Rhodobium gokarnense: one gene and its partner. The protein of the gene in region 1 interacts with the protein of each later gene in a pairwise test. Links are inferred from orthologs where the notes say so. Each region holds a gene or a part of one and is shown on either strand. Other genes may lie near its edges. The genes, in order: M2319_RS15470 and M2319_RS17535.

Region 1 (12,005 bases):
GCCGGCGCCGTCGCGGCGCCCGGCGCGGCCCGTCACCTGGGAGATGAGCTGGAAGGTGCGCTCCGCCGCGCGCGGGTCTGCGGTGGAAAGGCCGAGATCGGCATCGACGACGCCGACGACCTTGAGCTTGGGGAAGTTGTGACCCTTGGCGACGAGCTGGGTGCCGATGATGATGTCGCCCTCGCCGCCCGCGATCGCCTTCAGTTCGGCCCGCAGCCGCCTGGTGCCGCCGGGCATGTCGGAGGACAAGACGATGATGCGGGCATCGGGAAAGTCGGCCGCGGCTTCCTCGGCGATGCGTTCGACGCCCGGCCCGCAGGCGGTCAGCGAATCGACGTCGCCGCAGGACGGGCACGCCTCCGGCGTCGGCATGGAAAAGCCGCAATGGTGGCAGGTGAGCACGCTGCGGAACCGGTGCTCCACCAGCCAGGCGCTGCAATCCGGGCATTCGAAGCGGTGGCCGCAGGAGCGGCAGAGGGTCAGCGGCGCATAGCCGCGGCGATTGAGGAAGAGGAGCGCCTGGTCGCCGCGGGCGAGCGCCTCGCCGACGGCGCGGGTCAGCGCCGGGGCCAGCCAGCGGCCGCGGGCCGGGCCACCCCGGCGCATGTCGATGGCGTGGATGTCCGGCAGCGCGGCGCCGGAGGCCCGGTCCGGCAGCTCGATGCGGCGGTAGCGGCCGGTATCGGCGTTGTGCCTTGTCTCGATGGAGGGCGTTGCCGACGACAGGATTACCGGAAAGCCGGCGATGTGGCCGCGCACCACCGCCATGTCGCGGGCGTGGTAGGCGACGCGGTCGTCCTGCTTGTAGGCCGGGTCGTGCTCCTCGTCGACGACGATGAGGCCGAGTTCGGGAAAGGGCAGGAACAGCGCGGAGCGGGCGCCGACGACGACCCGGACCGAACCGTCGATGACGCCGCGCCAGAGCCGCACCCGCTGCTTCGGCGGCACATCCGAATGCCACTCGCCGGGGCGGCAGCCGAAACGCTCCTCGAAGCGCTGCAGGAATTCCGAGGTGAGCGCGATCTCCGGCAACAGCACCAGCGCCTGGCGGCCGCGGCGCAGGGCTTCGGCCACGGCCTCGAAATACACCTCGGTCTTGCCGGCGCCGGTAACGCCGTCCAGCAGCGTGACGGAGAAACGCCGCTCGGCGACGGTCGCCGTGATCTCCTCTGCCGCCTTGTCCTGGGCAGGGCTCAGGTCGCGGCGGTTCCAGTCGGCCTCCGGCATGGGCGCCGGCGGGGCCGCCGGCAGCGGCACGATCTGGAGCGTGCCAGCGCCGATGAGGCCGTCGACGACGCCGGGGCTGACGCCGGCGGCGGTCGCAAGGCCCGTCTTCGACCAGGAGGGGTTTTCCTCAAAGAGGTCGAGCACGCGGGCGCGGGCCTTGGTCATCCGCTCGGGCGGCGCCCCGGCAAGGCGGACGCCTTTCAGCGGCGGTTCGGGCTCCAGCGCCTCCGGCACCCGGAGGACCATGCGCAGCACCATGCCGGGCGGCGCCATGGTCCAGCGGGCGACCCAGTCGATGAAGCGGCGCATGCGCTCATCGATGGACGGGACGTCGAAGACGTGGAGGATCTCGCGCAGCTTCGACGGATCGACCGGCTTTGCGCCGCCGCCCTCCCAGATGCCGGGCTCCCAGACCGCGCCGACGACCTGCCGGTTGCCGAGCGGTATCTGGACGACGGTTCCGGGCCCAAGGTGCATTCCCGCCGGGACCCGGTAGCTGTAGGCCGTCTCCACGGCGACCGGCACCAGCACCGGAACGGTGGCGGCAGGCTCTTCGGGGGCCGGCTCAAGGCCCGGCAGGGAGGCGGTCTGGTTGGCCACGCAGGCTCCGGCAGTCGGCGACGTTGGATGCCCGACGGCGACTCAGCCGGCCGGGACGACACCGGAGGATAGCGGGCGGCCCGGCGGGATAAAGCCTCCTTGCCGACGGCGTTAGATAAATCCAGCATTTTCCGGCATGATCGGCCGCGCCGTTGTTGCACCTTGGAATTAAATACGGAGTAAACTGGTGACGAATTGTCAATGTTGCTGGTGTAACCTCTTGATCTGCAAAGGCGTAGACGCGCCAACGTGCCCGTCTTGATTGTATACTTGGTATAAAACTGCGGAAGGAGACATGGCAGCGCCGCTGATCACCGCCAGACCCGACCTTGCTGCGGAGGTGACCGCCTGGCTCGCCCACCTCGCCGGCACGCGGCGGCTTGCGGCAAAGACGGTCGAGGCCTATGAGCGCGACGTCCGCCAGCTCCTCTCCTTCCTGACGCTGCATCTCGGCGGCGCGCCGGGCATTGCCGACATTGCCGACCTGAAACCGGCCGATTTCCGCGGCTTCCTCGCCGACCGGCGGCGCGCCGGGGCGGGTCCGCGCTCCATGGGCCGGGCGCTTGCCGGCGTGCGCTCGTTCTTTTCCTTCCTGGAGCGGAAGGGCCTTGCCAACGCCGCGGCACTGAAGGCGATCCGCACGCCGAAACAGCCCAAGACGTTGCCCAAGCCGATCGCGGCGGCCTCGGCGCGGCGCATGGTCGATGCCGACGAGGCGCTCGACGAGGAGCCCTGGATCGCCGTGCGCAACGCGGCCGTTCTGTCGCTGCTCTACGGCTCGGGCCTGCGCATCTCCGAAGCCCTCGGCCTTTCCCGCGCCGAGGCGCCGGTCGATACCGTCGAGTCGCTGCGGGTGACCGGCAAGGGCGGCAAGACCCGCCTGGTGCCGGTGCTCGCCGCAACGCGCGAGGCGGTTGCGGCCTATCTGAAGCTCTGCCCCTATGCGCTTGCCGAGGACGGGCCGCTCTTTGTCGGTGCGCGCGGCGGGCCGCTGTCGCCGCGCATCATCCAGATCGCCGTCCAGCGGCTGCGCGGCGCGCTCGGCCTTGCCGAGACCGCGACGCCGCATGCCCTTCGCCACTCCTTCGCCACGCATCTTCTCAGCGCCGGCGGAGACCTCCGGGCAATCCAGGAACTGCTCGGCCACGCCAGCCTGTCGACCACCCAGATCTACACCGCGGTCGAAAGCGACAGGCTCCTCGACATCTACCAGAAGGCACATCCGCGGGCCTGACAACGAAAGGACGGGTCTTTTTCCGGCCCAAGGTGGGGGAGGCCGGGACGCTCCGTCGGGGACAGACCGATGACACCATTTGCAAAGAGCGCGATGTTCGCCGCCGCCCTGCTGGCCCTGCCGGTGGCGATGCCGGCCAGCGCCGAAGCCAAGGACTGCGAGATGCCGCCGGAAGTCGGTACCTGGGTCCACCCGCGGCCGCGGGTCGGCGTGATCTCCTCCATCGAAGTCGAATATGAATGCGTCCGGGGCCGCTTTGAGGGCAACTGGCGCGTCCGGGCCAAGAGCGAGTGCTCGCCCCGCGACTGCACCTGGGGCTGGGCGCCGGGTCAGCGACTCGACCAGGCACGGCTCTACGCCGCCTTCGAGGTATTCTTCGGCACCCGCTACGTGACGCTGCATGCCTACGGCCACCGCATGCAGGTCGACGTGATGGTCACCTATCACGACACGCGCAAGGCCGACGAGCACTACAGGGTGGTGCTGGAACGGGACTGATCGATCCGCGCGGGCGGGACCGCTGCCCATGCCCGGATGGCGAGGCCCGGCCGGCAGCTAAACAATCTGTGATTTGTCGCCCAAAGATGCGTCATGATACTTTTTGACGCAGTCCGGCAATTCGTCTGCGCCCCCCGACCGCGCGCTTCATCTTCCAGGCCGGCACATGACAGGAGGCACTGCCATGATCCGCACCACCACCACGCTTCTCGCCGCTTCGGCTTTCGCGCTCAGCGCCTCGATCGCCCTTGCGTGCCCCTACTCCAAGACCGACACCACGGCGTCCTATGAGGGCAAGTCGATGAAGTCGGCCCAGATCACGCCGCTTCCGAGCTCCAAGGGCGCCAAGTCGGATTCGCTGGCGACCAGCGACGTGACGCCGACGGCCGAATAACAGGCCGCGTCCGCTTTCTCCTGAACCAAAGTCTGTCCCGAAAAAAGAGCCGGGCCGTCGAACGACGGCCCGGCTTTTTTTGTAGGGACGCGCATTGACCGGGCCGATGGTGCGCGCGGGAACGCCCTGATTTCCAAATCCCCCGAGCCGGTGGGTCCGAAGGTCGTCAATGCGCTTTTGTTGGCCGAGGGGACATCAATGCCCGTTGGTCAGGCGCAACGGTCGCGCCGGGCCGCGTCACATGTGGATCGGACGGTTGTCGACGGCGAGTGCCGCTTCCTTGACTGCTTCGGACATGGTCGGGTGGGCGTGGCAGGTGCGGCCGAGGTCCTCGGCGGAACCACCGAACTCCATCAGGACGGCCGCCTCGTGGATCATCTCGCCGGCGCCGGCGCCGACGATGTGGACGCCGAGGACGCGGTCGGTCTTCTGGTCGGCGAGCACCTTCACGAAGCCTTCGGTCTGGGCCATGGCCTTGGCGCGACCATTGGCGCTGAACGGGAACTTGCCGACGGAATAGGCGGTGCCGGCCTCCTTCAGCTCCTCTTCGGTTTTCCCGACCGAGGCGACCTCCGGCATGGTGTAGACGACGGCCGGAATCACCTCGTAGTTCACGTGGCCGGCCTGGCCGGAAAGCTGTTCGGCGAGCGCGATGCCCTCGTCCTCGGCCTTGTGGGCGAGCATCGGACCGGCGATCACGTCGCCGATGGCATAGATGCCGTCGACCGAGGTCTTGAAGTGGCCGTCGGTCTTGACCCGGCCCTTGTCGTCGAGGGCAACACCGACATCGTCGAGGCCGAGGCCTTCGGTGTAGGGCCGCCGGCCGATGGCAACGAGGATGACGTCGGCTTCGATGGTCTCGGCCGCGGCCTCGCCGGCCGCCGGCTCGATGGTGGCGACGAGCTTCTTGCCCTTCTTGTCGATGCCGTCGAGCTTGGAAGAGAGCATGAACTTCATGCCCTGCTTCTTCAGCATGCGCTGGAAGTTCTTGGCGACGTCGCCGTCCATGCCCGGCAGGATGCGGTCGAGGAATTCCACGACCGTGACCTCGGCGCCGAGGCGGCGCCAGACCGAGCCGAGCTCCAGGCCGATGACGCCGGCGCCGACGACGATCATCTTGCCGGGCACCTTGTCGAGCGCCAGCGCTCCGGTCGAGGACACCACCTGTTCCTCGTCGATCTCGATGCCCGGCAGGCGGGCGACGTCGGAACCGGTGGCGATGACGATGTTGCGGGTCTCCACGATCTCGGTCGAGCCGTCCTCATGGGCGACCTCGACCTTGCCGGCGGAAAGGATGCGGCCGGTGCCGTGGAAGGCCGTGATCTTGTTCTTCTTGAACAGGAATTCGATGCCGCCGACATTGCCGTCGATGGTCTCCTGCTTGTGCTTCATCATCGCCGGCAGGTCGAGCTTCGGCTTGGCGACCTTGATGCCGAAGCCGGCAAAGGAATGCGCCGCCTCCTCGAACAGTTCGGAGGTGTGCAGCATCGCCTTTGAGGGAATGCAGCCGACATTGAGGCAGGTGCCGCCATGGGTGGCGCGCTTTTCGACGACGGCCACCTTCATGCCCAGTTGCGCGGCGCGGATCGCGCAGACATAGCCCCCCGGGCCGGTTCCGATGACGACGAGATCGTAGGTCATCCCAAGCAATCCTTCGGCTTGGCGGGCCGTCCGGCCCGCATGGTCAGATCAATGCTAACAGACTTTTCCGGCGCAACGGAGGTGTGGCGCCGGCGACAGGCGACCGGCGCGGCGCGGCGGCGACCATCGCGCCGCGCCGGCAGGGTCTAGAGGTCGAGGATCAGGCGCTGCGGATCCTCGATGGATTCCTTGACCCGCACCAGGAAGGTGACGGCTTCCTTGCCGTCGACGATGCGGTGGTCGTAGGAGAGCGCCAGATACATCATCGGCCGCACCACGACCTGGCCGCCGACGACCATCGGCCGCTCCTGGATCTTGTGCATGCCGAGGATGCCGGACTGGGGCGCGTTGAGGATCGGCGTCGACATCAGCGAGCCGTAGACGCCGCCATTGGAGATGGTGAAGGTGCCGCCCTGCATGTCCTCGATGCCGAGCTTGCCGTCCCTGGCGCGGCGGCCGAAGTCGCCGATGGACTGCTCGATGCCGGCGATCGACAGCCGATCAGCATCGCGCACCACCGGGACCACCAGGCCCTTGTCCGTGCCGACGGCAACGCCGACGTGGTAGTAGTTCTTGTAGACGAGGTCGGTGCCGTCGATCTCGCCGTTGACTGCCGGGATCTCCTTCAGGGCGTGGCAGACGGCCTTCACGAAGAAGCCCATGAAGCCGAGCTTGACGCCGTGCTTCTTCTCAAAGAGGTCCTTGTATTCCTTGCGGAGCGCCATCACCGGGGCCATGTCGACCTCGTTGAAGGTGGTCAGCATCGCCGCCGTGTTCTGGGCGTCCTTGAGGCGCCTTGCGATGGTCTGGCGCAGCTTGGTCATCCGCACCCGCTCCTCGCGGGCCTCATCGTCCTCAGGCGGGGTGACGCGAAGGGAAACCGGCTCCGGAGCCGGCGCGCTGGTCTGCGGCGTGGAAGCCGGCGCGGATTTGGCCGGCTTGTCGGCGGCGGCCAGCACGTCTTCCTTCAGGATCTGGCCGCGCTTGCCGGAGCCTTCCACGTCGGAGGCGGACAGGCCCTTTTCCTCCATCAGCTTCTTGGCGGCCGGCGACGGCGGCATGGCCCCATCGTCCTTGCCGTCGTCCTTTTTCGCGGGCTCGGCGGCCTTGGCGGGCTCGGAGCTTTTCTGCGCTTCGGCCTTCTTGTCGGCCGGCTTGGCCTTGGCAGCAGTGCCGTCGCCTTCGCCGATGGTGCCGAGGAGCGCGCCGACCTCGACGGTCTCGCCGTCGGTGACGAGGATCTCGCCGAGGACGCCGGCCGTGGGCGCCGGCACCTCGATCGTCACTTTGTCGGTCTCAAGCTCGACCAGCGGCTCGTCGGCGGAAATCGCGTCGCCGGGTTTCTTGAACCACTGGGCAATCGTCGCTTCGGTGACCGATTCGCCAAGGGTCGGTACGCGGATTTCGGTGGCCATTTTCGTCTCGTCTCTTTTCTTCGGTAAGGATGGCGTCGGCAGAATTCAGCGGCTGCCGCGCTATTCCGCAAAAGCCTCGTCAAGGAATGCCTGGAGCTGGGCGAGGTGCTTGGACATCAGGCCGGTGGCGGTTGCCGCCGACGCTGCGCGCCCGACATAGCGCGGCCGCGGGTGCTTGGCATCGATCTGGCTCAAAACCCATTCCACATAGGGCTGGATAAAGTACCAGGAGCCCATGTTCTTGGGCTCTTCCTGGCACCAGATCACCTCCGCCTGCGGGAAGCGGGAAAGCTCCTGCAGCAGCGCCTTGGTCGGGAACGGATAGAGCTGCTCGACGCGCAACAGGTAGACGTCGTCGATGCCGCGCCGCTCGCGCTCCTCAAAGAGGTCGTAATAGACCTTGCCGGAGGACAGCACGACGCGGCGCATCTTGTCGTCGGCGGCGAGCTTGACCGATTCCCCGGGGTGCAGCTCGGCATCGTCCCACAGGAGGCGGTGGAAGGTGGAATCGTCGGCCATCTCGTCGAGCCGCGAGACGCAGCGCTTGTGGCGCAGCAGCGACTTCGGCGTCATCAGCACCAGCGGCTTGCGGAAGTCGCGGTTGAGCTGGCGGCGCAGGATGTGGAAGTAGTTGGCCGGCGTCGTACAGGCGGCAACCTGCATGTTGTCTTCGGCGCAGAGCTGCAGGTAGCGCTCCAGGCGGGCCGAGGAGTGTTCCGGGCCCTGGCCCTCATAGCCGTGCGGCAACAGCAGGGCGAGGCCCGACATGCGCAGCCATTTGCGCTCGCCCGACGACAGGAACTGGTCGATGACGACCTGGGCGCCGTTGGCGAAGTCGCCGAACTGGGCCTCCCAGAGGGTCAGCGCGTTCGGCTCGGCCAGCGAATAGCCGTATTCGAAGCCGAGCACCGCTTCCTCGGAGAGCATCGAGTTGATGACCTCGTAGCGGGCGCCTCCCTCGTCGAAGGCCGACAGCGGGCTGTAGCGCTCCTCGGTCTCCTGGTCGTAGATCACCGAATGGCGCTGGGAAAAGGTGCCGCGCTCCACGTCCTGGCCGGACAGGCGCACCGGGTGGCCCTCCTTGACGAGGGAGGCAAAGGCCAGTGCCTCGGCGGTCGCCCAGTCGATGTTCTCGCCGGATTCCAGCGCCTTGCGGCGGTTGTTTAGGAACCGCTGGATAGTGCGGTGGGCCTTGAAGCCCTCCGGGATCTCGGTGATCTTCTCGCCGATCTCGCGCAGCTCGTCCTTGACGACGCCGGTCTTGCCGCGGCGCGGATCGTCGATCGCCTGGGCCTGCTTGATGCCGGTCCAGCGGCCGTCGAGCCAGTCGGCCTTGTTCGGGCGGTAGGAGCTGCCGGCCTCGAACTCCGCATCGAGATGCTCGCGCCAGCGGGCCCGCATGCCCTCGACCTCGTCGGTGGTGACGAGGCCCTCGGACACGAGCTTTTCGGAATAGATGTCCGTGGTGCGCGGATGCTCGCGGATCTTGCGGTACATCAGCGGCTGGGTGAAGGACGGCTCGTCGCCCTCATTGTGGCCGTGGCGCCGGTAGCAGAACATGTCGATGACGACCGGCTTCTTGAAGAGCTGGCGGAATTCCGTCGCCACCTTGGCGGCGTAGACCACCGCTTCCGGGTCGTCGCCATTGACGTGGAAGATCGGCGCCTCGACCATCTTGGCGACGTCCGAGGGGTACGGCGAGGAGCGCGAGAAGCGCGGATTGGTGGTGAAGCCGATCTGGTTGTTGATGATGACGTGGATCGAGCCGGCGGTGCGGTGGCCCTTCAGGGCCGACAGGCCGAGGGATTCCGGCACGACGCCCTGGCCGGCGAAGGCCGCATCGCCGTGGATGAGGAGCGGCATGACGCGGGCGCGCTGTTCCAGCGGCACGGTCTCGCCGCGCGGCTGGTCGGCGTACTGGTCCTGCTTGGCGCGGACCTTGCCGAGCACCACCGGGTCGACGATCTCAAGGTGCGAGGGGTTGGCGGTCAGCGACAGGTGCACCCGGTTACCGTCGAACTCGCGGTCCGAGGAGGCGCCGAGGTGGTACTTGACGTCACCGGACCCCTCGACGTCGTCGGGGTGGATCGAGCCGCCCTTGAACTCGTGGAAGATCGCCCGGTGCGGCTTGCCCATGACCTGGGCGAGCACGTTGAGACGGCCGCGATGGGCCATGCCGAGGACGATCTCGCGGACGCCCAGGTGGCCGCCGCGCTTGATGATCTGTTCCAGCGCCGGGACGACGGATTCGCCGCCGTCGAGGCCGAAGCGCTTGGTGCCGGTGTATTTGACGTCGATGAAGCGCTCGAAGCCTTCGGCCTCGATCAGCTTGTTGAGGATCGCCACCTTGCCCATGTCGGTGAAGGCGACGCCCTTGTCCGGACCCTCGATGCGCTCCTGGATCCAGCCCTTCTGCTCCGGCACGGAGATGTGCATGAACTCAACGGCGAAGGTCGAGCAGTAGGTGCGCTTCAGGATCGCCATCATCTCGCGGACGGTGGCGAATTCCAGGCCGAGCACGTAGTCGAGGAAGATCTTGCGGTCCCAGTCCTCCTCCATCAGCCCGTAGGAGCGCGGGTCGAGCTCCTCGTGGTCGGGACGGACCTGGAGGCCGAGGGGATCGAGGTCGGCATGGAGATGGCCGCGGATGCGGTAGGCGCGGATCATCATCAGGGCGCGGATGGAATCGCGCGTCGTCTGGTAGACGTCGGCGTCGGTCAGTTCCACGCCGCGCTTGTGCGCCGCTTCCTTGACCTTGGTCTCGATGCGCTGCTGGGCCGGGGCCCAGTCGCCGTCGAGGGCCGAGACCAGCTCGCCGTTCAGCGGCACCGGCCAGTCGCCCCGTTTCCAGGAGGCGCCCTTGGCCTCCTTCAGGACGTTCTGGCGCTCGTCCTTGAGGTCTTCGAAGAAATCCTGCCAGGCATCGTCGAGCGTTGCGGGCTCTTCCTGATAGCGGGCGTAAAGATCTTCCAGATAGGCGGCGTTGCCGCCATAGAGAAACGACGTCTGTGCGAAGGCCTTGTTCGCGTCCTGGCGTGCCATGGCTGATGCGGGGATGCCCGCTCCGTATGCTCGTCGACGCGGCCCCATGCCGCGTCTCCCTCCTTGAGTTGCCTCCTGCCCCGGACGTGTCCTCCGGACCATCGGGCGGTCCGGCAGTTTCCTGGAACAATCCTAGACATTTGGTATATGGCCGGGCTTTTCTTTTGAAAAAGCCCGGCTCGTTGTTTTTTTTAGCCTTTCAGCAGGTCGACCAGCGTCGTGCCGAGCTGTGCCGGCGACGGGGAGATGCGGATGCCGGCCGCTTCCATCGCCGCGATCTTGTCTTCTGCGCCGCCCTTGCCGCCGGAGATGACGGCGCCGGCATGGCCCATGGTGCGGCCCGGAGGCGCCGTGCGGCCGGCGATGAAGCCGACCATCGGCTTACTGCGGCCCTTCTTGGCCTCGTCGGCGATGAACTGGGCGGCGTCCTCTTCGGCCGAGCCGCCGATCTCGCCGATCATGACGATGGACTGGGTCTCGTCGTCGGCGAGGAACATCTCCAGCATGTCGATGAACTCGGTGCCCTTGACCGGGTCGCCGCCGATGCCGACGGCCGTGGTCTGGCCGAGGCCCTCATTGGTGGTCTGGAACACGGCCTCATAGGTCAGCGTGCCGGAGCGCGAGACGATGCCGACATTGCCCTTCTTGAAGATCGAGCCCGGCATGATGCCGATCTTGCACTCTTCCGGCGTCAGCACGCCCGGGCAGTTCGGGCCGAGGAGCCGGGAGCTGGAGCGGTCGAGCCGGGCCTTGACCTTGACCATGTCCATCACCGGGATGCCCTCGGTGATGCAGACGATGAGCGGGATCTCGGCCTCGATGGCCTCGATGATCGCGGCACCGGCGCCCGCCGGCGGCACATAGACGACCGTGGCGTTGGCGCCGGTCTTTTCCTTGCCCTCGGCAACGGAGGCGAAGATCGGCAGCTCGGCGCCGCCCTCAACGTCGCCCCAGGTCTGGCCACCCTTCTTGGGGTGGATGCCGCCGACCATCTGGGTGCCGTAATAGGCGAGCGCCTGCTCGGTGTGGAAGGTGCCGGTCTTGCCGGTCAGGCCCTGGACCAGGACCTTGGTGTTCTTGTCGACGAGAATGGACATTACGCAGTCCCCTCCACGGCTTTGACGATTTTCTTTGCCGCGTCGTCGAGGTCGTCGGCGGCGATGACGTCGAGGCCGGAGCCGTTGAGGATCTCCTTGCCCTTTTCCACGTTGGTGCCTTCCAGGCGAACGACCAGCGGCACCTTGAGGCCGACTTCCTTGACCGCCTTGATGACGCCCTCGGCGATCACGTCGCAGCGCATGATGCCGCCGAAGATGTTGACCAGGATGCCCTTCACGTTGGGATCGGCGGTGATGATCTTGAACGCCGCGGTGACCTTTTCGGCCGAGGCGCCGCCGCCGACATCGAGGAAGTTCGCCGGCTCGGCGCCGTAGAGCTTGATGATGTCCATGGTCGCCATGGCCAGGCCGGCGCCGTTGACCATGCAGCCGATATTGCCGTCGAGCGCCACATAGGCGAGATCGTGCTTGGAGGCTTCGATCTCCTTGTCGTCCTCTTCGGTGAGGTCGCGCAGCTCCATGACGTCGTCATGGCGGAACAGCGCGTTGCCGTCGAAGGAGACCTTGGCATCGAGCACCCGGATATGGCCATCCTTCATGACGATCAACGGATTGATCTCCAAGAGGCTCATGTCCTTCTCGGTGAAGGCCTTGTAGAGGATGCCGGCAAGCTCCTTGCCCTCGGTCTTGGCGACGCCCTCAAGGCCGAGCGCGTCGGCGACCTTTTCGGCATCGGCGTCGGTGACGCCAGCTTCCGGGTCGATCGGGATGGTGTGGATCTTGTCCGGGGTCTCCTCGGCGACGGTCTCGATGTCCATGCCGCCTTCCGTCGAGGCGACGAAGGCGACGCGGCCGACGGTGCGGTCGACGAGGAGCGAGAGGTAGAGCTCGGTGGC
Region 2 (16,111 bases), on another replicon or contig:
TGCGCCGACATAGGGAATGAAGCTGATGATGCCGGCGATGATGCCGATCAGGAAGCCGAAATTGAGCCCGACGACGCTGAGCGAGACGCTGTAATAGGTGCCGAGGATGACGCAGACCATCATCTGGCCGCGCATGAAGCCGGAGATGCTGGCGTCCATGTCGCGGGCCAGCCGGTGGATGGTGTCGCGATGCTGGCGCGGCAGCCAGGAATCGACCGTGGCGACCATGCGGTCCCAGTCGTTCAGCATGTAGAAGGCGACGACCGGCGTCACCACCAGGAGGGACAGCACGGACAGCAGCGACTGGCCGCCGCTCCACAGCGACTTGGCGAGGCTGGCGAGCCAGCTTGCGCCCTGTTTGACGAAGTCGCCGAGCTGGCCCTGCAGGTCGCCGGTGGTGATGCCGAGGGTTTCCGCCGCCCTGCCGTCCAGGAAATTGGCCGCAAGCCCCTGCAGCTTTTCCGCATAGCTCGGCAGGTTGGCGACGAAGCCGGAGAGCTGGTGGCCGAGCAGCGGCACGAAGATGACCAGCGCCAGGACGAAGCCGATGATGAAGAAGACGAGGATGATGACGGTGGAGAACAGCCGCCCGATGCCGTGGTTTTCCAGCCAGTCGGCGACCGGATCGAGCAGGTAGGCGAGCACCATGCCGGCGACGAACGGCAGCAGGATCCCGCGAAGCACCCAGAGGACGAGGACGGTGACGGCGAGCGCGATGACCCAGAAACTGACCTGGCGACCGAGGCTCAAGATGTGTGCTCCCCTTGCCCGTGATCGTCGCCGTCGGTCATGTGCCGCAGCCACTCAACGAGATATGCCACGGCTGAAAGAAGTGTCAAGAACGCGGTCACAATGACCATAAGGTTGCGAATCGGCGTCAGTTCGGAAGAAAGGCCGAGATCGGCGAGCACCACGGAGGCGAGCACGATCTGCGCCACCGTGTTGGCCTTGCTGACCAAAAGCGGCTGCATCGGCACCGGCCGGTCCATCATCCAGGATAGCATGACACCGCCGACGATGAGGACGTCGCGGCTGACCACGGCGATCACCAGCCAGAACGGGATCTCGTTGACCATGGCGAGCGCGATATAGATGGAGACCAGCAGCGCCTTGTCGGCGATCGGGTCGAGATAGGCGCCGAGATCGGAGCGCGAGGCGAAATGGCGGGCGATGAAGCCGTCGACGCCGTCGGAGACGCCGGCGATGACGAACAGCCAGAATGCTGCGGCGTAGGCCTCTGTCCCGATCAGCCAGACGATCACCGGCACCAGGAAGAGCCGTGCGACGGTTATCAGGTTCGGAACCGTCAATCCGCTGTGTTCATGATCCATTACTGCAACTGCCTTGCGGCGCCTTGCGCCCGCCCCTCCCGCACCGCCCTTGCGCCCCCTCATCTCCCGCGCGCCAGGCCCTTGACGGCGGCCGGCGGGAAAGTGCATCTGCGGCTTGCTTTCCAGGCAGCATATGTTTGGATGCCCGGCGCCGCGTCAATTGTTTTGGGCCGGCGACGATAACGCGCAACAGCAAGGATCGGCCAGACGCCATGAGCGAGACGAGCCGGGGCAAGCGCCCCTACACCTATGCCGGCGCAGGGGTCGATATCGGGGCCGGCAACGCCTTCGTCAAGGCGATCGGCCCGGCCGTGCGCTCCACCGCGCGCCCCGGTGCGGACGGCTCCATCGGCGGTTTCGGCGGCGTTTTCGACCTGGCCGCAACGGGCCTGAAAGACCCCGTCCTGATCGCCGCCACGGACGGCGTCGGCACCAAGCTGAAGATCGCGATTGAGACCGGACAGCTTTCGACCGTCGGCGTCGACCTCGTCGCCATGTGCGTCAACGACCTCGTCGTCCAGGGCGCCGAGCCGCTGTTCTTCCTAGACTATTACGCCTGCGGCAAGCTTGAGACGGACGAAGCGGCGAGTGTCGTCGAAGGAATCGCGGAGGGTTGCCGCCAGGCCGGCTGCGCGCTGATCGGCGGCGAGACGGCGGAAATGCCGGGCATGTATGCGGCCAAGGATTTCGACTTGGCCGGCTTTGCGGTCGGTGCTGCAGAGCGCGACGCGCTCCTGCCGCGCACCGACATCGAATCGGGCGACGTCCTCATCGGCATTGCCTCCAGCGGCGTCCACTCCAACGGCTTTTCGCTGGTGCGCAAGATCGTCGCCGACAACGGGCTTTCCTTCGACGATCCTGCCCCCTTCGATCCCTCGCGCAGCCTCGGCGAAGCGCTGCTGGAGCCGACGCGCATCTATGTGCGCTCCGCGCTGGCCGCGATCCATGCCGCTTCCGGCGGCGTCAAGGCGCTCGCCCATATCACCGGCGGCGGGCTGACGGAGAACCTGCCGCGGGTGCTGCCGGAGGGAATCACGGCGCGGATCGATCTCGACCGCGTGGCGGTCCTTCCCGTCTTTTCCTGGCTAAGGGATCTCGGCACCATCGCCGAGGACGAGATGCTGACGACCTTCAATTGCGGCGTCGGCATGGTCATGGTGGTTGCGCCCGGCGCCGCCGATGCCGTGCTGGAAGCGCTGACCATCGCCGGCGAGCGGGCCGAGGTGATCGGCCGCTGCCTCGGCGGGCCGGACGCGCAAGCGGGCGTTCCGGTCCTCTATGACGGCGCCCTCTCCTTTCCGGAAACCGGTTCCGCGCAATGACGAAACGTGCCCGCGTCGTCGTGCTGATTTCCGGGCGCGGCTCCAACATGGCCGCGCTCATCGAGGCCGCGAAGGACCCTGCCTATCCGGCCGAGATCGTCGCCGTCCTCTCCAACCGGCCGAATGCGGCGGGACTGGAGACCGCCGCGGCCGCCGGAATTGCGACGGCGGTCGTCGACCACAAGGATTTCGACGGCCGCGAGGCGTTCGAAGAAAAGCTCAGCGCGGCGATCGAATCGTTCGATCCGGACCTCGTCTGCCTTGCCGGCTTCATGCGGCTGCTGACGTCAGGGTTTGCCGAAAAGTGGCGCGACCGGCTTATCAACATCCACCCCTCGCTGCTGCCGTCCTTCAAGGGTCTCGACACCCACGTCCGGGCGCTCGCGGCCGGCGTCAAGCTGCATGGCTGCAGCGTCCATTTCGTCCGCCCGGAGATGGATGCCGGGCCGCTGATCGCGCAAGGCGCGGTGCCGGTGCTTTCCGGCGATACGGAGGAGACGCTCGCCGCCCGGGTGCTCGCGGCAGAGCACGAGCTTTACCCGGCGGCCCTGGCGCTCGTTGCCAGCGGGCGCACGCGGGTCGTCGGCGACCGGGTCATCGTCGAGCCGGAAGAGGACGCAACGCCGCCGGCCCTCGTCTGGCCGAAAGCAGGTTCCGTTTCCAACGGGCGATGACCGCGGCGGCCGTCCCCATGTCCGGGATGGTTACTTGCAGGACTGCAGCGAGGCCTTCAGGGCATCGCTCTGGGTCGAGGTCAGCCCGTCGCCGAAGAACGGCTCGTCGGCGATGTCGGCCGCGGACAGCGTCTTGACGGCAGAGCTCGCCGCGCATTTGCAGCGGGTCGCCGCCGATTCCCGCTGGTCCGGCCGTTTCCAAAGATCGAACACGCATTCATCGACCATCTTGACGCGAAGGTCCTCGCGTCCGGCCGCCCGGGCCTCGTCTTGGGCGCCGATGAGGGCGAGCCCGACAACAGCCGCGCCGCCCAATGCCAACAGGGAAAGCCGCATCCACCGCTCCTTCTTCCGGTTGCGTTCCAGAATCCTATCCCCGGAAGCGCGACATGCCACAGCGCCTCCGGAGCCCCTAAGGTAGGCACCGGTTACCGGTTCGCAAACGCCTCAGGCCGCTTTTTCGACGACTTTTTTCAGCCACACCTTGGCATCGTGGAACGGCGCGCCGCCATGGGGCGCGATCGGGTCGGCACCGATGAGCACGTTGATGCCGATGCCGTCGACGAAGGCGCCATTCGGCCAGATGCTCTCCACGATGAGGACGCCCGGCTTCACCGCATCGGCGATGCGGGCGTGGAGCCGCACCGTTCCGCGGCCGTTGCCGAGGATGACGAGGTCGCCGTCGACAATGCCTGTGCCCTTGGCGTCCTCCTCGTGGACCATCACTTCCGGACGGCCCTCCCGTTTCTTGGAGGACGGCGTCTCGGTGAAGGAGGTGTTGAGGAAGGAGCGCGCGGGGGACGTCGCCAGCCGGAACGGGTGCTCGTCGTCCGTGGTCTCGATGACCGGAACGAAATCGGGAAATTCCGGCAGCGCGTCCCAGGCGCCGTGAAGGCCTTCGGCCGGGCCGAAATGGACATTGTCCCAGCCGGGCCGGAAATGGAACTTGCCGTCCGGATGGGCAAAGCCCTCGGTGAAATGCGCGCGCTCGAACGCCGGCTGGCAGTCGATCCAGCGGTTTTCCTCCAGCTCTTCCAGCGTCCCGAGGCCGGAGTGCTGCAAGAGCCAGTCGATGTGCTCCCGGGCGGTCATGGCAAAGCCGGGATGTTCGAGGCCGAGCCGCTCGGCAAGGCCGGCGAGGACCTCGACATTGGAGCGGCACTCCCCCGGCGCCTCGACCTGCTTTCCGCCGAACAGGAGATGCTGCTGGCCGCCGGCCTGGTAGATGTCGTCGTGCTCCAGGAACATGGTTGCCGGCAGCACGATGTCAGCCATCTTCGCGGTATCGGTCAGGAACTGCTCGTGGACGCAGGTGAACAGGTCCTCGCGCAGGAAGCCGTCCCGGACGCGTGCCGATTCCGGGGCGATGCAGACCGGGTTGGTGTTCTGGATGAAGAGCGCCTCGACGGGCGGGCCGCCGCGCAGCGCCTCGGCATCGCCGGTCAGGACACGGCCGATCTGCGATTGGTCGAGATTGCGCACCGAGGTGTCCAGAAGCTCGGTTGCCATGACCATCGACTTGTCGAGCTTGAAGATGGCGCCGTTGGAGAGGAAAGCGCCTCCGCCTTCATACGCCCAGGCGCCGGTCACTGTCGGGATCGAAATCACCGCATGCATGGAGACGGAGCCGCTTCTGCCTCGGGTGAAGCCATAGCCGGTGCGGAAATAGGTTTTTTTGGTAGCCCCGACCAGCGCAGCGAGAGCCTCGATCTCCTCGACAGTGACGCCGCAGATATCCGCGGCCCACTCCGGCGTCTTGCCGGCCAGATGCGCCTCGAAGGCCTCCGGCGCGTCCGCGTAGCGGGAAAGATAGTCCCGGTCGGCATGGCCGTCGCGAAAGAGGATGTGCATGACGGCGCAGGCGAGCGCCGCATCGGTGCCAGGCCGGATGACGAGCGCAAGATCGGCCTGCTTCGCCGTCTCGGTGCGGTAGATGTCGACGACGGCGATCTTCGCCCCGCGCGTCTTCCTGGCCGTTATCGCATGGGTCATGACGTTGACCTGGGTGGCGACCGGATTGGTGCCCCAGATGACGACGCAGTCGGATTTCGCCATCTCGCGCGGGTCGGGGCCGGCGACCCGGCCGGTGCCCGCCGCATAGCCCGTCTGGGCGGCCATGGAGCAGACCGTGTCGTATTGCCGCGAATAGCGCTTCTCGTGGCGGAACCTGAAGATGCTGTCGCGCTGCACGAGGCCCATGGTGCCGGCGTAATAGTACGGCCAGACGGCCTCCGGGCCGTGCCGGCTCTCCGCCTTCAGGAGCGCTTCGGCGGTGATGTCGAGGGCGGCCTCGAAGGAGATCTCCTCGAACCGCCCCTCGCCTTTCGCGCCGACGCGGCGCAGCGGCTTTGCCAGCCGGTCCGGATGGTGCAGCCGCTCGGCGTAGCGTGCGACCTTGGCGCAGATGACGCCGGCCGTATAGGGATTGTCGGATGCCCCGCGCACCCGGCCGATCCGGTCCGGCGCCAGCACCTCCACCTCCAGCGCGCAGGTCGACGGGCAGTCGTGGGGACAGGCGGACGGCACCGTCCGGGGAAAGGTCTCGCTCGGCATCTCGGCCTCCGATTGGCGTGCGGCCCGGCAAGCGCCCCGGCCGCGGCCGGCTGCTCCACAAATGAGCGCCGACACATGCGGGATCGGACAAGTGATATCGCGTCAAAGGGTCTTTCGAAACGCCGTTTTGTTGAAAATGGATGGCAAATGCGCTTGAAACGGAGGCGCGGCGCAACAACCTAGGACGTATGCCGCCGCCGTGCGGTCTTTCATCCGGCAGGCTCCGGCAAGCTGACACCCCGAACCCGACGGGACGCAATGAATTTCTCCAACTCGATCGCAGCCGATGTCACCGCCGGGGAATGGGCGGTGTTCATTGCGGTCGTGTCGGCGATCCTCGTCTTTGACCTCGGCTATCTGCACCGCCAGGCCCGCGCCATCAAGCTGAAGGACAGCCTCCTCCTCGTCGGCCTCTACGGCTCGATAGCCTTTGCCTTCGGCGTCTGGGTCTGGCTGGAGTTCGGCACCGATGCGGGCGCGCTGTTCTTCACCGCGCTGATCATCGAGCAGAGCCTTTCCATCGACAACGTCTTCGTGATGTCGGTGATCTTCACCTATTTCGCGATCCCGCCGGAACACCGGCACCGGGTGCTGTTCTGGGGCATTCTGGGCGCCATCGTCTTCCGGGCGATCATGATCTTTGCCGGCACGGCGGCGGTCGCCTCCTTCGACTGGCTGCTGCTGATCTTTGCTGCCATCCTCGTCTTCACCGGCATCAAGCTCCTGTTCATGCAGGAGGAGGACGAGCCCGACCTTGAGCGCAACCGCATCGTCCGCTTCGTCATCCGCCACCTGCCGGTGACCAAGACCATCCACGGCAAGCGGTTCTTTGCCCGCGAGCCCGACCCGAGATCGGCCTCCGGAACGGCCATCAAGGCAACGCCGCTGTTCCTCGCCCTCGTCATCATCGAGGGCGCCGACATCGCCTTTGCGGTGGATTCCATCCCGGCCGTCCTCGCCCTCTCCCAGGACGTCTTCATCGTCTACACCAGCAACATTTTCGCGATCCTGGGGCTCCGCGCCCTCTTCTTCGTCGTCGACGCGCTGATCTCCAAGTGCCGCTACCTGAAGCCGGCGCTCTCGGCCATCCTGGTGCTGATCGGCGGCAAGATCGTCTGGGACCATCTGATCGGCAAGGTCGATCCGGTGCTCTGTCTCATCGTCACCGTGGCGATCCTCGGCGGCGCCTTCGCGCTCTCGGCCATCCGCGGCAGGCAAGCCTGCGAGAGCAACGAGATGCCGGCGCCGAAGACCCAGCCGGTCCGCGACGAGTAACGCCGGCCGTTGCCGGAACGCAAAACGGGCCGGCGCAGCGGCCGGCCCGTTCCGAAATTCCTGACAGCGAGACGCTGGTTCAGCCGACGATTTCCGTCGCGGCGAAGAAGTAAGAAATCTCTTCCTTGGCCGTGTCCGGGCCGTCGGAGCCGTGCACGGAGTTCTCGCCGATCGATTCCGCAAAATCCTTGCGGATGGTACCGTCCGCGGCCTCGGCCGGGTTGGTGGCGCCCATCACTTCGCGGTTCTTGGCGATGGCGTTCTCGCCCTCAAGCACCTGCACGACGGTCGGGCCGGAGCTCATGAACTCGCACAGCTCGTCGAAGAACGGCCGCTCCTTGTGGACCGCGTAGAAGCCCTCGGCCTCGCGGCGGGACATCCAGATGCGCTTCTGCGCGACGACGCGCAGGCCCGCGCTCTCCAGACGGTCGACGATCTTGCCGGTGAGGTTGCGCTTGGTGGCGTCCGGCTTGATCATGGAGAAGGTGCGTTCGATCGCCATCTCCGGATCCTTTCCTTGAAATCTCGATGGGGGAATGTGGCGTCAGCCTTCAAAAAGGTCGCCGGACGTATAGCGACGGCGCCAGCTTCCCGCAAGCCCGCAGCATAACCGCCCGTTGCAGCATCCGGGGAACCGAGCGGCGGATCGACGCAATCCGGTAAAGCCGCTATCCCTTTTCCTTCCCCTCGACGGGACCAATCCCCTATTGTCTCCCCGACGATCGGCGATGCGCTAGGCCCGTGCAGCGGAGAGACCTCGATGAAAGACTATTTCCTGATGAACGCGGAATATGGCCGCTGGGCCAATGCCCGCCTCCTCGACGACTGCGCGACGCTGACCGACCACGAATACCACCGCGACATGAACGCGGTGTTCGGCTCGGTGCACGCGACCCTCAACCACCTCTATGCCACCGACACGATCTGGCTGCACCGCTTCACCGGCGAGGGCGAGCCGCTCGAGACCTATGAGGACATCCTGTTCGAGGACCTCAATGACCTTCGCGAGGCGCGCGCCGTGCTCGACGAGCGGATCATCGCCTTCTTCCAGCTCCTCGATAAGGACGACATTCACCGCGAGCTCCTGTTCCGCACCGCACGCCGGCCGTCGGTGACCTCCCGGCCGTTCCCGGTCGCGGTCGCCCATTTCTTCACACACCAGACGCACCACCGCTCGCAGATCCATCTGTGCCTGCGCCAGTTCGGCAAGAGCCCGCGGCCGATCGACATCATCCATTTCCACAAGGCGCCGGCGACCGAAGAGGACTGATCGCCCTTCCCGCCTGCCGCTACCTCCGCGCCCTTGCCTTGGGACCTGAAATAGGTCACCAAGCGCGTCATGTTGCGCATCACAGACCTCACCTACCGGATCGCCGGCCGGATGCTTCTGGACGCCGCCTCGGCGCGGATTCCGGACGGCGCCAAGATCGGCCTCGTCGGCAAGAACGGCACCGGCAAGACGACGCTGTTCCGCCTCGTTGCCGGCGACGTTGCGCCGGAGAGCGGCGAGATCGTGCTGCGCAAGGGCGCGCGCATCGGCGGCGTCGCCCAGGAGGCGCCGGGCGGGCCGGAGCGGCTGATCGACTTCGTTCTCGCCGCCGACACCGAGCGTGCCGCGCTGATGGCGGAGGCCGAGACCGCCACCGACCCGGACCGCATCGCCGACATCCATACGCGGCTTGCCGACATCGATGCCCATGGCGCGGAGGCGCGGGCCGCCACCATCCTTGCCGGCCTCGGTTTCGACGAGGCGGGCCAGCAGCGGCCCTGCTCGGACTTTTCCGGCGGCTGGCGCATGCGCGTGGCGCTCGCCGCGGCGCTGTTCGCCGCGCCCGACCTTTTGCTCCTCGACGAGCCGACCAACTATCTGGACCTGGAAGGCACGCTGTGGCTTGAGGCCTATATCGCGCGCTACCCGCACACGGTCCTGCTCATCAGCCACGACCGGGACCTCCTCAACTCCGCGGTCGACGGTATCCTCCATCTGGAGACCCTGAAGCTCTTTTCCTATCGCGGCGGCTATGACCAGTTCGAGCGCCAGCGCCGCGAAAAGATGCTCCTCAACGAAAAGGCGCGGGAAAAGGCCGAGGCGCAGAAGAAGCACATGGAGGCGTTCGTGGAGCGCTTCCGCTACAAGGCCTCCAAGGCGCGCCAGGCCCAGTCGCGGCTGAAGATGATCGCGAAACTGGAGCCGATCGCGGCGATGGTCGACGACAGCCTGCGTCCGTTCGAGTTCCCCAACCCGGACAAGCAGCTCTCGCCGCCGATCATTGCCATGGAGAACGTCGCCGTCGGCTACGAGCCCGGCAAGGCGATCCTGAAGGGGTTGTCGCTTCGGGTCGACGACGACGACCGCATCGCCCTCCTCGGCCCCAACGGCAACGGCAAGTCGACCTTCGCCAAGCTGATTTCCGGGCGCCTGAAAGAGCAGTCCGGCACCATCACCACGGCGCCGAAGCTGGATGTCGCCTATTTTGCCCAGCACCAGCTCGACGAACTGGTGCCGAGCCAGTCGGCCGTCGACCATGTGCGCGCGCTGATGCCGGAAGCGCCGGAGCCGAAGGTGCGCTCGCGGGTCGCCCGCTTCGGGCTGCCGACCGACCGGATGGAGACGCCCGCCGGCGACCTTTCCGGCGGCGAGAAGGCGCGGCTCCTGCTCGGGCTTGCCACGTTTTCCGGCCCTAATCTGCTGGTGCTCGACGAGCCGACCAACCATCTCGACGTCGATGCGCGCGAAGCCCTCGTCCAGGCGCTCGCCGCCTATTCCGGCGCGGTCCTCATCATCAGCCACGACCGGCACCTGATCGAGTCCTCCGCCGACCGGCTGTGGCTGGTGGCGGACGGGACCGTGAAAGCCTTCGACGGCGACATGGCGGACTACCGTCGCCAGGTGCTGAAGAAGCCCGACAAGGGCGACGCCTCGAAGGGCAACGGCAGCGCCGAGGCAAACGGCGACAAGCTGACCGGCCAGGAAAAGCGCAAGGCCGCGGCCGCCCGCCGGGCAGAGATGGCGCCCCTGAAGCGGGACATCGACCGGCTGGAAAAGGATATCGAAAAACTCAACGCCAAGATCGCCGACCTCGACCGGCGCCTCGCCGACCCGGACCTCTTCGCCAGCGACCCCGACGCCGGCGCCCGCCTCGCCAAGGAACGCTCCGATACGGCCGCCCGCCTTGCGGCGACGGAGGAAACCTGGCTGGAGAAATCGGCGGACTACGAAGAGGCGATGGCAGAGGTTTAGGGGCGGCGGCACCTCGGGCCCGCGTGCAAGCCACGGCCCTCACTTGCCACCCCTGGATCGCTTCGCTGCGCTCGCGATGGCGGCTGAGGTTTGTCACTGCCCTGCCCAACCCCTCCCCGTCATCCCGGCCGGAGCGAAGCGGAGAGCCGGGACCCATTGCCCATCTCCACAAGGTATGCCGTCAAGGGTCCGTAGCAGGCCGTGCTCCAACGCGAGCGCCCCCCCTGCCCGCCAGCGGCATACCGTGTGGAGATGGGCAATGGGTCCCGGGTCAAGCCCGGGATGACGACTGAGTGAGCGGCAGGTGACCGCATTTGAGCTCCAACGCCGTCCGACGGCGAAGGCTGATATATAACATTAGAAAAATTATTTATTATTCTGTTTTTATTTCTCTTTCCGATATTCCGCAATCGTGTGCGGAATGCTCTTGTCGGGCCGCGTGATCACATAATCCTCGGACCAGACGCGCCTTAAACCGAGCTCCTCGAAGCGGGCGAGTTCCGACGGTGTCAAGGGCACCGGCGGGCCCACCGGGGCGGCGTCCTCCGGCCTCGTGCGGGCGATCACCAGGAGCCGGCCGCCGGGGGCGACGAGATCGACGACGGCGGCAAAGGCCGCCTCGCGCAGGTCATCCTGGAACGACTGGATGGTGTAGCACTCGTGGACGAGATCGAAGGCGCCGACCCATTCCGCCGGCGGATCGAACAGGTCGGCGAGCCGGAAGTGGACGCCGGCCCCGGGGAACCGCTCCCGCGCCCAGGAGATCGCGTGCTCGGCGAAATCGAAGCCAACGGTCTCAAAGCCGGCATCGGCGAGGGCCACGGCATTGTCGCCAAGGCCGCAGGCGACGTCGACGGCGCGGCCCTGCCGCTCGCCTTCCGGCAGGCGGGACAGCCAGTCGGCAAGCGCCGGCTTGGGCTGCAATTCGGCCCACGGCACAGCCGCCGGATCGTGGTGGGCGCCCTCATAGACCGCCTCGAAGAAGGCGTGGCGCTCGTCGATTGTCCTGCCGTCCTGGGCCTCGTGGGACAGCCGGTCCCGGGCAGCAGAACGGCGGGCTTCGAAATCGTCGCTCATGCCTTCTTCTCCCAGCGCCCGCTTTCGGACTGTTGCCAGTAGGTGAGGTCGAAGTCGGCGGCCTTCACCGCCTTCCAGCGCGCGCGCGCGTCGGCCAATTCGTCGGCGTCGCGGCCGTCGAAGACGAAGACGGCACGCTCGTAAGCGGCAAGATCCGGCGGATCGGCGCGGTCGACGAGAAAACGCACCGTGGCGCCGTTCGGATTGTCAGGCGCATCGGTGAGGTAGACCGGCTGGTCGGCGTCGAAGCCGTCGCCGGAGCTGCCGTGCGGCAAAAAACTGTCGTCGCGATAGTCCCAGAGCCGCTGGTTCAGCGCCTCGCAGCGCTCGCGCGAGCCAGTCTGCACCACGGTGCGCCAGCCGCGTTCCAGGCATTTCTCCAGGAGGCCGGGGAGCACGTCGTCGAGCCCCCGGCGCTCCAGATGGTAGAACAGCACCTCGGTCATCGGCGCACCGGCGTCCGCCCCGCCCTATTCGTAGTTCTCGGCGATCAGCCGGTCGAGCAGGCGGACGCCGAAGCCGGAGGCCCAGCCCTGGCTGATGTCGCTCTTGGGCGAGCCCATGGCCGTGCCGGCGACGTCGAGATGGGCCCAGGGCACGTCGTTGACGAAGCGCTGCAGGAACTGCGCCGCCGTGATCGAGCCGGCCCAGCGGCCGCCGGTGTTCTTCATGTCGGCGTTCTTGGTGTCGATCAGCTTGTCGTATTCCTTGCCGAGCGGCATCCGCCAGAGCTTCTCGCCGGTGGTCTCGCCGGCCGAGGAGAGCGCCGCGGCGAGGTCGTCGTCGTTGGAAAAGAGCCCGGCGCGCTCGTGGCCGAGGGCGACGATGCAAGCGCCTGTCAGCGTTGCCAGATTGACCATGAAGCGCGGTTTGAAGCGGTCCTGGCAGTACCAGAGCGCATCGGCGAGCACGAGCCGGCCTTCCGCGTCGGTGTTGATGACCTCGATGGTCTGGCCCGACATGGAAGTGACGATGTCGCCCGGCCGCTGGGCAAGGCCGTCCGGCATGTTTTCCACGAGGCCGATAACGCCGACGACGTTGACCTTGGCCTTGCGCGCGGCAACGGCATGCATCAGGCCGGTGACGGCGGCGGCGCCGCCCATGTCGCCCTTCATGTCCTCCATGCCGCCGGCCGGCTTGATGGAAATGCCGCCGGTGTCGAAGACGACGCCCTTGCCGATGAAGGCGACCGGGGCGTCCTTGGCCTTGCCGCCGTTCCAGCGCATGATCGCCATGCGGGCCGGGCGGGCCGAGCCCTGGGCAACGCCGAGAAGCGCGCCCATCTTCAGCTTCTTCATGTCCTTGTCGGTGAGGATCTCCACCTCAACGCCGAGCTTTTCCAGCTTCTTGGCGCGTTTGGCGAAGTCCTCCGGGCCGAGCACATTGGCCGGCTCGTTGACGAGGTCGCGGGCAAGGATGGTGCCGTCGGTCACCGCGTCGAGCATTCCCCAGGCCTTCTTGGCCTTGCGGGTGTCCTCCACCAGCACCTGGACCTTGGCGAGCGGCTTGGCGCCGTCGTCGTCCTTCTTGGTCATGTAGGCGTCGAACTTGTAGGCCCTCAGCTTCATGCCGGCGGCAATGGCCGCTCCGGCATCCGTCGCGATTTCCTTGCCCGTCGGCGCCTCGACCACGATGTCGGCGGCCTCGGCCCCGAGCGTCGAGAGCTTGGCGAAAATGACGCCGCCGAGCTTCATCCAGTCCTGCTCGTCCGGCACTTCGTCCAGCTTGCCGAGCCCGACGACGACGATGCGGTCGAGGGCCAGCCCCGACGGCGCAACCAGGTCAAGCGTGCTGCGGGCCTTGCCCTTGAAATCCGCCGCCTTGAAGGCGCGGGCGATCTGGCCGTCGCTTGCCGAATCGAGTTCGGCGCCGATCGAGCCGAGGGAAAGCGCATCGTCGGTGAAAACGACCGCGACGCCGGCTTTCGGCGCGGCCAGTTTGGAAAAGGAGAAGCTGGGGAGTTTTGCCATGGTATCGCTCAAAAAGGAGGGCTGTTGGTGGCCGGCGGAACACCGGCCCGAAGAGGCAAAGATGGCGCGCCGCGGCGCCAACGGCAAGTCGCGGACACGAATCGGCCTTGCTGCCGTCCTAACCGGGCTTCATGGATACGAGGAATAGGCGCCTTTTGCTCCCAAGCTTTCGGACACTGCCGCCCGGCATTTGCCGCGAAAACGATGCGGGAACGCCACAGGAGGCGGCGAAGCGGCGGAGGCAGCGGCGGAAAGACCTGATTAACCTTACATTTTCGCATCCTATTAGCCATTCTTGGGCAACAATCCTGGCGGACGGTGAGACCGGCCGCGGTGCGGCAACAAGGGGAAGGCTTCCGGACCGGCAACGGCCGGCCTCCGGACACGGTGCATGAGGGTACTTGAGCGTTACGTCCTGTGGCGGCTGACGATCGCCTTCGTCGGAACGACGGTCTCGCTTGCCGGCGTCGTCTGGACGACTCAGGCGCTGCGGCAGTTCAACCTCGTCACCGTTAAGGGACAGACCCTCTGGGTGTTCCTAGAAATCACCGTGCTCGCCCTGCCCCTGCTTCTGCTCCTGATCATGCCGTTTGCGCTCGCCATCGCCATGGTCGTCGTCCTCAACCAGATGAACGGCGACAGCGAGCTGGTCGTCATCAACGCCACCGGCGCCCCGCCCTCCGTGCTGCTGCGTCCGTTCGTGATTCTCGCCGTGGTCGTCAGCCTGACGGCGGCAGCGCTGTCGACGGTGATCGCGCCGGCCGGGATGCGGTTGCTGCGCACCGAACTGACCAAGGTGCGCGCGGACCTCGTCGCCAACATCGTCAAGCCGGGACGGTTCATCGAGATCGAGGACGGCCTCACCTTCCACATCCGCGACCGGGTCGGCGACGGCTCGTTGAAGGGCATCCTGCTCGACGACCGGCGCGAGGCCGACGAGGCCTTCACCTATCTCGCCGAACGCGGCCAGATCCTGGAAGCGTTCGGGCGCACCGTGATCGTCATGAACGACGGCACCATCCAACGCCGCACCGCCGATGGCGACCTCTCCGTCGTCGAGTTCGAGGCCTACGGGTTCGATCTCACCAATCTGACGACCGAGGACCGGGACCCGGTCTACAAGGCGAGCGAGCGGCCGCTGTCGGAGTTGCTCGCGCCGGACACGAGCGATGCCTATGTGGCCAAGAATCTCGGCCGCATGCGCAGCGACCTGCACGACCGCCTGTCCCAGCCCCTCTACCCGATCGCCTTTGCGCTGATCGCGTTCCTGTTTCTCGGCGAGGCGCGCACGACCCGCCAGAGCCGCGGCGTCGGCGTCGCCATGATCCTGACGATCTGCCTCCTCCTGCGCCTCCTCGGGTTCTTCAGCGCCAACCTCGCCGTGCGCTCGGCGCTGGCGGTTCCGTTCGTCTATCTGGTGCCGATATCGGCGGCGGCCGTCGCCTATGTCTACATCGCCACGGAGACCCGGCCGGTCCTGCCGCGTGTCCTGAGCCGGCTCGGCGATCTGCTCTACGAGGCAACGGCGCGCCTCGCCCGCCGGTTCTCCGCCAGCCCGTCGGCGCGGGGGTGACGGCGATGATGATGGTTGGCCCGACGCTGCTGCGCTATTTCTCCCTGCGGTTCGCCAAGTGGATCGTCGGCCTCTTCCTCCTCGTCACCCTTTTGATCTTCATGGCCGACTTCCTGGAGGTCGTGCGCCGGACCGCCGACAAGGAGGCCTTCACGCTGTGGCGGGCGCTCGCCATGTCCGCCTTCCGCGTGCCCTCCCTCGTGGAACAGGCGATCCCGTTTGCGACGCTGTTCGGGGCGATCGCCGCCTTCGTCGGCCTGTCGCGGCGGCTTGAGCTGGTGATCTCGCGCGCGGCCGGCATCTCGGTGTGGCAGTTCACCGCGCCGGCGCTGATCACCGTGCTGGTCATCGGCCTTTTCAGCGTCGCCGTCTTCAACCCGATCTCGGCGATGCTGAAGGAGCGCTCCGACGAGATCGGCATCCTGTTGTTCGGCAACGAGCAGCGGGTGGTGCTGCAGACCACCGGGGCGGTCTGGCTGCGCCAGAGCGGGACCGACGGCGAATCGGTGCTGCACGCCGAATACGCCCTCAAGCAGGGCACCCATCTGGTCGGCGTCACCGTCTACACCTTCAATGACAAGGGCCACTACCTGCAGCGCATCGACGCCAAGGACGCGTTTCTGGGCGAAGGACGATGGGATATGAAGGACGCGACGGTGCATCGGCTCGGCGCCGATCCGGTCAGCTACAAGTCCTATATCCTGTCGACCTATCTCGACCCGGCGCAGGTCCGCCAGAGCCTCACCAAGCCCGACACGATCTCGGTCTGGGAGCTGCCCGCCTTCATCCGGCTGGCCCAGAACGCGGGTCTGCCCGCATACCAATATCGGTTGCAATATCAAATGCTTCTCGCCAGGCCGCTGCTTCTTGTCGCAATGGTCCTGGTGGCCGCAACGGTATCGCTCGGCTTCACCCGGTCAGGGGGAGTTGGACGCCTGATTCTAGGTGGAATCGTTGCGGGCTTCGTGCTTTATGTGGTGACGGAATTCGCCAAGGGCCTCGGCGGTGCGGGAATCGTGCCGCCGAGCGTTGCCGCGTGGACGCCGGGAATGATCGCCACCTTGTTGGGTTTTACTGTGTTGCTGTATCGGGAGG

Evidence for each region.
Region 2: the proteins of M2319_RS15470 (region 1) and M2319_RS17535 interact in binary tests that used the Escherichia coli proteins (3 or more experiments, as listed by UniProt). The link is inferred for Rhodobium gokarnense from one-to-one orthologs.

The regions. Positions count from the first base shown.
Region 1 is NZ_JAOQNS010000009.1:16,250-28,254, reverse strand. What follows is about bases 6,870-10,411. They hold M2319_RS15470 (2-oxoglutarate dehydrogenase E1 component), read right to left. Parts: upstream 10,052-10,411; coding sequence 7,070-10,051; downstream 6,870-7,069. Other genes in these bases: sucD (succinate--CoA ligase subunit alpha), read right to left, coding at 10,243-10,411; odhB (2-oxoglutarate dehydrogenase complex dihydrolipoyllysine-residue succinyltransferase), read right to left, coding at 6,870-7,009. Outside these bases: M2319_RS15500 (primosomal protein N'), read right to left, coding at 1-1,827; M2319_RS15495 (tyrosine recombinase XerC), read left to right, coding at 2,123-3,061; M2319_RS15490 (hypothetical protein), read left to right, coding at 3,131-3,559; M2319_RS15485 (hypothetical protein), read left to right, coding at 3,744-3,953; lpdA (dihydrolipoyl dehydrogenase), read right to left, coding at 4,191-5,594; more of odhB, read right to left, coding at 5,741-6,869; more of sucD, read right to left, coding at 10,412-11,148; sucC (ADP-forming succinate--CoA ligase subunit beta), read right to left, coding at 11,148-12,005. UniProt on the Escherichia coli protein: E1 component of the 2-oxoglutarate dehydrogenase (OGDH) complex which catalyzes the decarboxylation of 2-oxoglutarate, the first step in the conversion of 2-oxoglutarate to succinyl-CoA and CO(2).
Region 2 is NZ_JAOQNS010000011.1:45,081-61,191, reverse strand. What follows is about bases 8,038-10,945. They hold M2319_RS17535 (ABC-F family ATP-binding cassette domain-containing protein), read left to right. Parts: upstream 8,038-8,494; coding sequence 8,495-10,396; downstream 10,397-10,945. Other genes in these bases: M2319_RS17530 (class I SAM-dependent methyltransferase), read right to left, coding at 10,781-10,945; M2319_RS17540 (DinB family protein), read left to right, coding at 8,038-8,425. In the rest of the region: M2319_RS17580 (AI-2E family transporter), read right to left, coding at 1-750; M2319_RS17575 (CDP-alcohol phosphatidyltransferase family protein), read right to left, coding at 747-1,331; purM (phosphoribosylformylglycinamidine cyclo-ligase), read left to right, coding at 1,544-2,653; purN (phosphoribosylglycinamide formyltransferase), read left to right, coding at 2,650-3,327; M2319_RS17560 (hypothetical protein), read right to left, coding at 3,358-3,663; M2319_RS17555 (molybdopterin-containing oxidoreductase family protein), read right to left, coding at 3,775-5,880; M2319_RS17550 (TerC/Alx family metal homeostasis membrane protein), read left to right, coding at 6,139-7,155; ndk (nucleoside-diphosphate kinase), read right to left, coding at 7,235-7,657; more of M2319_RS17540, read left to right, coding at 7,916-8,037; more of M2319_RS17530, read right to left, coding at 10,946-11,473; M2319_RS17525 (DNA polymerase III subunit chi), read right to left, coding at 11,470-11,919; M2319_RS17520 (leucyl aminopeptidase), read right to left, coding at 11,944-13,443; LPS export ABC transporter permease LptF, read left to right, coding at 13,835-15,016; LPS export ABC transporter permease LptG, read left to right, coding at 15,022-16,111. UniProt on the Escherichia coli protein: Genetic data indicate it may be involved in ribosome assembly or function.